DNA from 3 places in the Micromonospora sp. NPDC000121 genome. Region 1 is predicted to be linked to each of the others. Evidence: riboswitches for the same ligand, from Rfam matches in the RefSeq annotation. Region 1 holds a riboswitch; each other region holds the start of a gene.
The links. A riboswitch is a leader RNA that binds a small molecule or an ion and turns the genes downstream of it on or off. The one in region 1 is predicted to bind S-adenosylmethionine.
Positions count from the first base shown of each region.

Region 2: it holds a riboswitch for S-adenosylmethionine, as region 1 does, so the genes downstream of both, ACFY23_RS13365 (ABC transporter substrate-binding protein) here and ACFY23_RS14880 (aminotransferase class V-fold PLP-dependent enzyme) in region 1, are expected to answer to the same signal.
Region 3: it holds a riboswitch for S-adenosylmethionine, as region 1 does, so the genes downstream of both, ACFY23_RS11780 (hypothetical protein) here and ACFY23_RS14880 (aminotransferase class V-fold PLP-dependent enzyme) in region 1, are expected to answer to the same signal.

Region 1 is NZ_JBIAZP010000004.1:298,425-301,686, forward strand. Features, by position in the region: gene ACFY23_RS14875 (aromatic acid exporter family protein) at 1-624, shown strand, start outside; gene ACFY23_RS14880 (aminotransferase class V-fold PLP-dependent enzyme) at 660-1,958, opposite strand; SAM riboswitch class IV at 2,007-2,128, opposite strand; gene ACFY23_RS14885 (PrsW family intramembrane metalloprotease) at 2,192-3,262, shown strand, end outside.
Region 2 is NZ_JBIAZP010000003.1:632,790-636,051, reverse strand. Features, by position in the region: gene ACFY23_RS13370 (RraA family protein) at 168-860, shown strand; SAM riboswitch class IV at 1,033-1,144, shown strand; gene ACFY23_RS13365 (ABC transporter substrate-binding protein) at 1,415-2,287, shown strand; gene ACFY23_RS13360 (amino acid ABC transporter permease) at 2,331-3,110, shown strand; gene ACFY23_RS13355 (amino acid ABC transporter ATP-binding protein) at 3,113-3,262, shown strand, end outside.
Region 3 is NZ_JBIAZP010000003.1:262,606-265,867, forward strand. Features, by position in the region: gene ACFY23_RS11770 (nucleoside hydrolase) at 1-302, shown strand, start outside; gene ACFY23_RS11775 (ribokinase) at 269-1,231, shown strand; gene ACFY23_RS11780 (hypothetical protein) at 1,469-2,071, opposite strand; SAM riboswitch class IV at 2,100-2,220, opposite strand; partial or broken gene ACFY23_RS11785 (DUF6244 family protein) at 2,367-2,459, opposite strand; gene ACFY23_RS11790 (hypothetical protein) at 2,533-2,820, opposite strand; gene ACFY23_RS11795 (tetratricopeptide repeat protein) at 3,146-3,262, shown strand, end outside.

The DNA.
Region 1 (3,262 bases):
GCCGCCCAGCTCGACAGCGCCGCCGACGCCCTGCGCGAACGGGACCGGGACAAGGCCCAACGGGCCCTGGACCGGCTGCGCAACAACCAGGAGGAGCTGTCGACCTTCACGGAGGCGATCGAGGGGGCGAAGGAGACCGCCGTCCTCTCGCCGGCCCGGTGGCACCGGCGGGACGAGCTCACCCACTACGCCGAGGCCGCCGACCCGATCGATCGGGCGATGCGCAACGCCGGCACGCTGATCCGGCGCGCGGTCACCCTGATCGAGGACGAGGAGCCCGTCCCGGAGCCGATGCCGGACGCGACGGCCCACCTCGCCGAGTCGGTACGCCTGATCAAGCACGAGTTCGCCGTCGGCGAGGAGCCGGAGAAGGCGCGGGAGCGGGCGCTGCGCGCGGTCAGCGAGGCCGGCCGGGCGTACGCCGAGGGGGTGGGTTTCTCCGGCAGCGTGGTGATCGCGCAGGTGCGTACCACGGCCAGCGACCTGCTGGTGGCCTCCGGGATCACGCAGGAGGAGGCGAACCGCCTGGTCCGGGAGTCCTTCGGCGAACAGGAGGGGCCGGGCGGCCAGCGGGCCGAGTCGGCCGCCGCCCCGAAGCCGCCCACCAGCCCGCCGGTCGGCTGACCCCCGGCCCGGCGGGTCAGCCGACCGACGGTCGCTCAGGCCGCCGCGGCGAGGGCGGCGAGCAGCCGGTCCACGTGTTCCGCCGTGCTGCCCAGGCCGACGCTGGCGCGCAGGGCGGTCGGCGGCAGGTCCCGCCGGCCGCTGCGCGCCGCCGCCTCGGCGAGCAGCCGCCGGGCCAGCGGGTGGGCGCAGAAGAGGCCGTCGCGCACCCCGATGTCGTGGTTGCCGGCCAGGTCCGCCGCCACGTCCGCCGAGTCCCGGCCGGCCACCACGAACGACACGATGCCCACCCGGGGCGCGTCGGGCCCGAAGGTGCGCAGCTCCACCACGTGCGGCAGGGCCGCCAGTCCGCCGCGCAGCCGGGACAGCAGGGCCTGCTCGGCGTCGTGCAGGGCCGCCCGGTCGGCCCCGGCCAGGGCGGTGCAGACCGCCGCGAGGGCGACCGCGCCGAGCAGGTTCGGCGTGCCCGCCTCGTGCCGGGCCGGCCCGGTCGCCCAGCGCACGTCGTGGGTGGCCGCGCCGACGTGACTGGTGGCGCCACCGCCGGCCAGGTACGGCGGTGCGGCGTCCAGCCAGTCCGCCCGCCCGACGAGCACCCCCGCGCCGAACGGCGCGTACAGCTTGTGGCCGGAGACCGCGAGGTAGTCGACGTCGAGGGCGGCGACGTCCACCGGCGCGTGCGGGGCGAGCTGCGCGGCGTCCACGGCGATCCGGGCCCCGTGCCGCCGGGCCACCCGGGCCAGCTCCGCCACCGGCCAGCGCTCGCCGGTCACGTTGCTGGCCCCGGTGACCGCGACCAGCACGGGCGGGTGACGGTCGGCGCGGGGGCCGCCCCCCGCGCCCGGCCGGCGCAGCTCGGTGAGGGCGGCGTCCAGCGCCCGGACCGCCTCGGCCGGCTCCCGCGGCACCGGCAGGCGGACCGAGCCGCGCGGCCAGGGCAGCAGGTTGGCGTGGTGCTCCCCGCCGAAGGTCACCACCGTGGTGCCGGCGGGCAGCACCCGGGCCAGCAGGTTCAGCGCGTCGGTGGTGTTGCGGGTGAAGATCACGTGGTCGCCGGCGCGGGCGCCGAAGAAGTCGCCGACGGTCTGCCGGGCGCGCTCGTAGGCGAGGGTGCAGCGCCGCGACAGCGCCCCCGCGCCGCGATGCACGCTGGCGTACCAGGGGAGCAGTTCCGCCACCGCGTCGGCGGCGGCCCGCGCGCACGGCGCGGTGGCCGCGTAGTCCAGGTTGACCTGTCCCGGCACGCCGAGCACGTCGAGCGGCCCGGCGGCCGCGGGCGGCGGCACGGTCCGCGTCGGGTGCGGGGCGGGCGGGGGTACGAGGGTGACGGTCATGGGCCGACCTCCAGGGTCCGGGGACCCCGGGTGGGCACACACGGGCGGGGTCCGCGCTTGCCCGGCACGCGGATCGGGCCGGGCCCGGTCATCACCCGGGGCACCCCACCGCGAACCTCGACGAGGGTTGCCGGCCAGCAAGCCGGGGCTTGACGCTGGCGCTCGTGACCTGCCGGCAGCATAGCGCGCGGATGCGCCCGGACCAGGCGGGCGGGGGTGACTACGCTGACCGCATGGCCGACACCCCGCCCGGCGCGCCCCTGCCGCCGTCGCCGACCGCGCCCGCCGTCCCGCCGTCGGGCGCGGCCGCTCCCCGGATGCCGCTGCGCCGGCTGGGCTGGCGGCGGGGCCTGGTGCTGGCCGGGGTGGTCCTGCTGATCGCCGCCTGCGCGGTGTTCATGGTTTTCACTCTCGGCGAGAGCCTCGGCGTCGAGGCGCTGCTGATCGGCGTGGTCGCCGCGATCCTCCCGGTTCCGGTGCTGGTGGGCTGTTTCCTCTGGCTCGACCGGTACGAACCGGAACCGCTGAAATACCTGATCTTCTGCTTCGCGTGGGGCGCGTTCGTCTCGACCGCCGCCTCGCTGACCGTCAACACGTTCTCGTCCAGGCTGTTCGAAGACTGGGGGCTGCCGACCGCGCTGACGGCGGTGCTGGTCGCGCCGTTCATCGAGGAGCTCACCAAGGCGCTCGGGCCGATCCTGCTGCTGATCTTCCGCCGGCGGGAGATCTCCGGGATCACCGACGCCCTGGTCTACTGCGGGCTCTCCGCGGTCGGGTTCGCCATGGTGGAGAACATCCTCTACCTAGGCGGCTACGGCTACGCCACCGGCGTCGAGCGGTACGGCCCGGCGACCGGCACGCAGCAGGTCATCGCGATCTTCATCGTCCGGATCCTGCTCTTCGGCTTCGCCCATCCGCTGTTCACCTCGATGACCGGCGTCGGGCTGGGCATCGCCGCCCGCACCGCCGACCGGCGCGTCCGGGTGCTCGCCCCGATCGCCGGCCTGCTGCTGGCGATGATGCTGCACGGCCTGTGGAACCTGCTGCCCACGCTCACCCAGGCCACCGGCGAGGCGCTGATCATGCTGTACGGCTTCATCGGCGTGATGGTGCCGATCTTCTTCGGCATGGTCGGGCTGGCCGTGTGGCTGCGCGCCTGGGAGGGGCGGCTCACCGAGCGCACCCTGCCGGACTACGTCCGGGCCGGCTGGCTGACCCCGCCGGAGGTGGCGGCGCTGAGCAGCCTGGGGCGACGGCACGCGGCCCGGGTGTGGGCCAAGCGGGTGGCCGGGGACGCCGGGGTG
Region 2 (3,262 bases), on a different contig from region 1:
GTCCGAGTCGGCAGCCCAGGCGACGACGTGACTGCTCGACGGCGTGCCGCGGCGCCTCGTCGGTTGATCACCTGCCGGGCCAGCGGGTCCGGATTGGACCTGGCCACCACGCGGGCCGGCCTCCCTACGATGACGGTCCACGCCTCGGACACCGCCGGGAGGACCCCATGCCGGAGCGCTTCGCCGACCTGTCCACGCCGCTGATCGCCGACGCCTGCGTACGGCTGGGCGTGCCGCTGCGCGCCGCGCCGGCCGGCATCCGGGCGGTCGTCCCCGGCCACCGCCTCGCCGGGCGGGTGCTGCCGGTGCGCCACCACGGCAGCGTCGACGTGTTCCTGGAGGCGTACGCGGCCGCGGCCCCGGGCGACGTGCTGGTGATCGACAACGGCGGTCGGACGGACGAGGCGTGCGTCGGCGACCTGGCGGTGCTGGAGGGCGTCGCGGCCGGCATCGCGGGCCTCGTGGTCTGGGGCCTGCACCGGGACACGCCCGAGCTGGTGGAGATCGGCCTGCCCGTGTTCAGCTACGGCAGCCTGCCGCTGGGCCCGGACCGCCTCGACGAGCGGGGGCCGCAGACGCTCACCAGCGCCCGGGTGGGACCGCACCTGGTGAGCGCCGACGACCTCGTCGTCGCCGACGACGACGGGGTGCTGTTCGTCCCCGCCGGTCGGGCCGGGGAGGTGTTCGCGGCGGCGCAGCGGATCCGGGGCGTCGAGCGGATCCAGGCGCAGCGCATCCGCGCCGGCGAGACGCTGCGCGAGCAGACCGGGTTCGCCGACTACCTCGCCCGCCGCGCCACCGACCCCGGCTACACCTTCCGGCAGCACCTGCGGCGCGTGGGCGGCGCGATCGAGGAGTGACGGCCCCCGGGCCGGCCCCGGGCCGCCGCCCCGCCGGGGCGGCCTCGGCGTCGGCCTCGGTGCCTGCCCGGGTCGGCACCGGTCTCCCCCGCGCCGCCGGGCGGCGGCGACACGTGAGGGTGGTCATAGCGGCTGGACGCCCCACCATGGGGGGCTGCTAGCCTCGTCGGCAGGTCATGAGCGCCAGCGTCAAGCCCCGGCTCGCTGGCCGGCAACCCTCGTCCGCGCAGGGGTGCCCCGGGTGAAGACCAGGCACCGGAGCCGCTCCGGTGCAAGCGTGGCCTGGTTCCCAGGTCAGCAACGACCGAGGAGAGCCATGCCCTTCCGCATCTGCGTCATACCGACGGACCCCGCCGCGACCCCGGCGCCGCCCCTGACCCGGCGCCGCCACGTCGACATGATGCGGGTCTGCAGCGCCTCGTGTCGCCCCGGCGACCCGCGCTAGCCGCGCACCGACCCCCTTCCCAGGACCACCTTCAGCGGTACGCCCCACCGGGCGCACCGCCGGCGACGCACGCCCGTGCCCGCCGTCGGAGACACCTTTCGGAGACACTGTGCGATTCCTTCCCGCCCTCACCCGCGCCGCCGCCCTCGGCGTCGCCGCCGTTCTCGCCGCCACCACCCTGACCGCCTGCGGCGGCGACGCCTCCGAGGCGGCCGACAACCCGTACAACCTGCTCCAGCCGGGTGTGCTGCGCACCGGCACGCTCACCGACGCCCCGCCGAACGTCTTCCTGAAGGACGGCAAGTTCACCGGCTTCGACAACGACCTGCTCACCGCCGTCGCCGCCAAGATCGGCCTGAAGGTCGAGTTCGTCGGGACGGACTTCTCGGCGCTGCTCTCCCAGGTCAACACCCGCAAGTTCGACGTCGGCAGCTCCTCGATCACCATCACCGAGGCGCGGAAGAAGACCGTCGACTTCGGCAACGGCTACGACTTCGCCCACTTCGGCCTCGACGTGCCGGCCGGCTCCTCGATCACCGGCTTCGACCAGCTCGCCGGCAAGCGGGTCGCGGTCGTCCAGGGCACCGTTCAGGACGACTACGCCACCGGGAAGAACCTGAACCCGGTGCGGGTGCCCGACTACAACACCGCCCTCAACCTGCTCAAGGCGGGCACGGCCGACGCGTGGATCGCCCCGGCCGAGATCGGCGAGAAGATGGCCGGCGACAGCGGGGGCAAGGTCAAGATGGTGGCGAAGGAGCTCAGCCCGGCCCCCACGGCGTACGCGGTCGCGAAGGGCAACGACAAGCTGCGCGAGGCGCTGAACAAGGGCCTCGACGAGGTGATCGCCGACGGCACGTGGAGCCGCCTGCAGGCCCAGTACTACCCGGGCCGGCCGATCCCGGCCGACTTCAAGCCCGGCAGCGGCACGGTTCCGGTGCCGTCGGCGTCGGCCGCGCCGTCGGCGTCGGCCGCCTCCTGAGGCGTAACGGACGACGAGCGAGCGGAGCGGTAGGAGAGACGACATGGATCCGTTGAGCACCCTGTGGGAGACCTTCTTCGACTGGGACTCCATGCGCGAGGCGCTGCCCGAGATGTTGACGGTCGGGCTGCCCAACACGCTGATCCTGGCGATCTCCGCCGCTCTGCTCGGCTCGGTGCTGGGCATGGGGCTGGCCGTCGCCGGCATCTCGCGTACGCGATGGTTGCGCTGGCCGGCGCGGGTCTACACCGACGTGTTCCGCGGCCTGCCGGCCGCGGCGACCATCCTGCTCATCGGCGTCGGCCTGGCGCCGCTGGGCATGGAGGTGTGGGGGCCCAACCCGTACCCCCTGGGCATCCTGGCGCTGTCGCTGATCGCGGCGGCCTACATCGGCGAGATCTTCCGCTCCGGCATCCAGTCCGTGGAGGCCGCCCAGTTGGAGGGGGCCCGGGCGCTGGGCCTGTCCTGGGGCGAGGCGATGCGCCTGGTGATCGTGCCGCAGGGCATCCGCCGCGTGCTGCCGGCCTGGGTGAACCAGCTGATCGCGCTGATCAAGGACTCCAGCCTGGTCTACTTCCTTGGCCTGCTGGCCAGCCAGCGGGAGCTGTTCCGGATCGGGCAGGACTACGCGGCGAACACCGGCAACCAGTCGGCGCTGCTGCTGGCCGGCCTGTTCTACCTGGTGCTGACCGTGCCGCTGACCCACGCCGTGAACTGGATCGACCGACGGCTGCGGCACGGCCGGCAGGCCGCCGCGCCCGCCGACGCCGACGACGACCTCGACCTGGCGCTGCCCGGCGCCGCGGGAGGGAACCAGCGATGAGCATCGACACGACGACCTCGGTGAGCCTGAGCGTCCGCGACATGCACCTGGCCTTCGGGTCGCACCGGGTGCTGCGCGGCGTGGACCTGGACGTCGCGCGCGGCGCCACGGCCTGCGTGATCGGCCCGTCCGGCTCGGGCAAGTCCACCCTG
Region 3 (3,262 bases), on a different contig from region 1:
CCGTCCGGCGGGTGCTCGCCGGCGGCACCGGCTGGCCAGGGGTGCGCGCGCAACTGCTGGCGCACTACTGGTCCGGCACGGCCAGCCGATACTGCCACGACCTGGTGGCCGCAGCTGTCGTGGCGCGCCCGGAGGTGGTGGCGGTCGAGACGCCCGCCACGGTGGCCGTCGACGCGTACGGCCGGTCGGACATGACCCCGCAGGGGAACGTGGCCGTGACGGTGGTGAGCCGCCTCGACGAGACGGCGTGGCGCGAGATCGTCCTGGCATGGGCGACCGACAGAGAGGCGACGGTGCGTTGAACGGCCCGAAGATCGCGGTGGTGGGCAGCGCCAACCTTGACCGCATGGTGGTGACCGACCGGCTCCCCGGGCCGGGGGAGACCCTGACCGCCAGGGAGTATCGGGAAGGTGTCGGCGGTAAGGGCGCGAACCAGGCGATGACCATCGCCACCCTCGGTACGCCCGTCGGCTTCGTCGGATGCGTCGGCGCCGACGCCGCTGGTGAGCAGGTGCGACAGCGGCTCGCCGGCCGGGGCGTGGACGTGTCGGGGCTGACGGTCGTCCATGACGTCCCCACGGGGACCGCGCTGATCACGGTGGACAGCGCCGGCGAGAACGTGATCGTGGTGCACCCCGGGTCGAACGGCGCACTGGACGCGGCCCGCGTCGACCGGCACCGGGACATGATCGCGACGGCAGCGCTCACCCTGATGCAGTGCGAGGTCGGCACGCCCGCCCTGGAGCGGGCCGCAGCGCTGGCCGAGGGCCTCCTGGTGCTGAATCCCGCGCCCGCAACTCCGCTTTCCGACGCCCTCGTACGCCGGGTGGACGTGCTGGTGCCCAACCGGGCCGAGTTGGCGGTCCTGGCCGGCACGTCCCTGCCAGAGAGCCTGGACGACGTGGCGAGCGCCGTCGGCAAGCTCGGGCTCGCGGCGACCGTCGTGGTGACGCTCGGGTCGCAGGGCGCGGCCGTAGTGGAGCCGGACGGCCGGGTTGATCACGTTCCGGCGCTTCGTACCGAGGCCGTGGACACGACCGGCGCCGGCGACTGCTTCTGCGGAGCCCTCGCGACCGCGCTGGTGGCGCGGCCGGGCCGGGCCGTGGCGGAGGCCGCCCGCTGGGCGGCCGTCGCGGCGGCGCTGTCGACACGCGGCCGGGGCGCGCAAGGCGCGCTGCCGACCATGGACGAGGTGTCCAGGGCAATGCTGGTTGCGTCTCCAGGGGCATGACATCAGCAACTGCGCCGTAACCGCCAGCACTTCGGAGCTGGCGGCTACGGCGCACACAGCCGAAGCGCCGGGACACGTCTCCGGGAGTGGTATAGGAGCTGACCCGCTACGGCGCAAAGGCTGATCAGCCACACGACCTCTCGGGTATGGGTTGGACCGCCGGTAGAGGGAGGACCAACACCGCTTCCGTTGGCGATGCCGGGCACACCACCAACAGCAGCTGCGCCGGGATGGCGGTCATCGCGCCGAGGTTAGGAACTTGGCCTGGGCTTGCCGCAGGCTGCTGAGGTCGGCGGGTACGGGCACGACGCCGTAGCGGTCGCATGCGTCGACGCTCGCTCCGAGCGATGGTGGCCACCGCCGCTGCCACTCGACCAGGGGCACGCTTGGGCCCGCGGCGCGCAGTGGCGCGGCGAGACGGTCGAACTCCGCCTGTTGCCACTCACGCAGCGCGTTCCAGCGCCGGGTTGCGGCCATCAGCGAGCCGGCGACCTCGGTGGCTGTGGCCGCTGGCGGCTGGACCACGTCGCCGTTCATGAGTGAGTGCCGTCCCAGTGGCAGTGCGCTGCGGTGGCCGTACCGTTCGCCGACGACCTGCGAGACGTGTCGGCAGGTTTCGCAGCCCAGCCACGACCACCGGGTCCGGGTGGTCACCGTGTCGCGGACGCACAACACGCACAGGTCGAGGTCACTGGAGATGTCCTGCCCCTGCCACTGCTGCGCCCACTCCGGCGTACGTGGCTGGCAGCCGCATCGCTGCTCGCGCGGGACACCACCGCGGAGATCCCCGCAGGTCAGGCAGACCGCGAAAGAGGTTAGGCCCAGCTCTTCGAATGGCACGGTGAACTCGCTTTCCGATGCCCCGAGGCACCCGCTCTTGCCGGGCCGCAGTTCGCGGTCGGCCTGGTCTTCTCCCGGGGGCACCGTGCGCGGGTAGCGCGGTTGCCGGGTCAGCAAGCCGGGAGGCTTGACGCTGACCACTCGTGACGACAGGCAGCATAGAGATCATCGACGCAGGGAGCAACCCCGGGATCAGGCTGGCGGAGGCGGCGTCGGCGGGGTCGTAGAGCGAGTCGGCGGTCGGCTCGCAGGTCCTCTACGCTTCGACGGCCTGCTGGGCGGTGCCGGTGCGTTAGACGAGGAGCACCAACACCTGCTTGATGTTGTCGAGGGCCTGCAGGAGCGGGCCGGGTTGCCCGCCGTGCAGGACCGCGCTGACGAGGTGGCGGCTCCCAGGCAAAGCCCGGGAGCCGCCGCGGTGAGAAACTACGTCAGCCCGCAGTCGGGCCGCACTGCCAGCGTCAGCAGTAGGCCTGGTACAAGGCGAGGTTCTGCTGGTAATACGTGAAGTAGCGGCGCGCCAGGCTGCCGTAAAGGAGGCGGGCTGCCGGATCCGTGCTGCTGAACTGCAACATGTTGTACTTGAGGTACATGTTGAGGTCGCTGGTGTACTGCGCCTTCAGGTCAGCGCAATAGGTACTGGTCGTGGGCGTGGCCGTATCGGTCGCGTGGGCCGGTCCGGCGAGGCCTGCCGTTGCGGTGGCTGTGATGGCGGTGACGAGTGCGATGCGGGAAAGGAAAATGCGCACGCCGATCCTCCTTGAGTTGAGTCTCGCGAGTCCGCCGGAATCGGTTTGCCAGGCGGACCAACCTTCCGCAACAACGGACGCGAATCGGAATCCTTGTAGTGGTCTCGACCGTGGGCGATTGCGATCGCTTGTTGCTGACATGGATGTTAAGAACGGCGTACCTGCTTGATCGTCGGCCGCAGGGTTGATCAACGGGTGGACGACACCCGGTTCTCACTCCACCCCTGGGTGGACCCACGGTGGCCGCCCGGGCTCGGCGACGAGCAACCACAGGGCTGGTCTACCGGCACGCGAACCGACAGGCTGACCTTTAAGCTTGCGGTTCGTGACGACACCCCTTACCCCGGTCGAGGTGGCCTTCGCGCTGTTGCGGGAGGGCCGTCTGGGCGACGCCGAGAACATCATGACGCGCGAGCTGCAGGCCGTCGCGGACAAACACGGT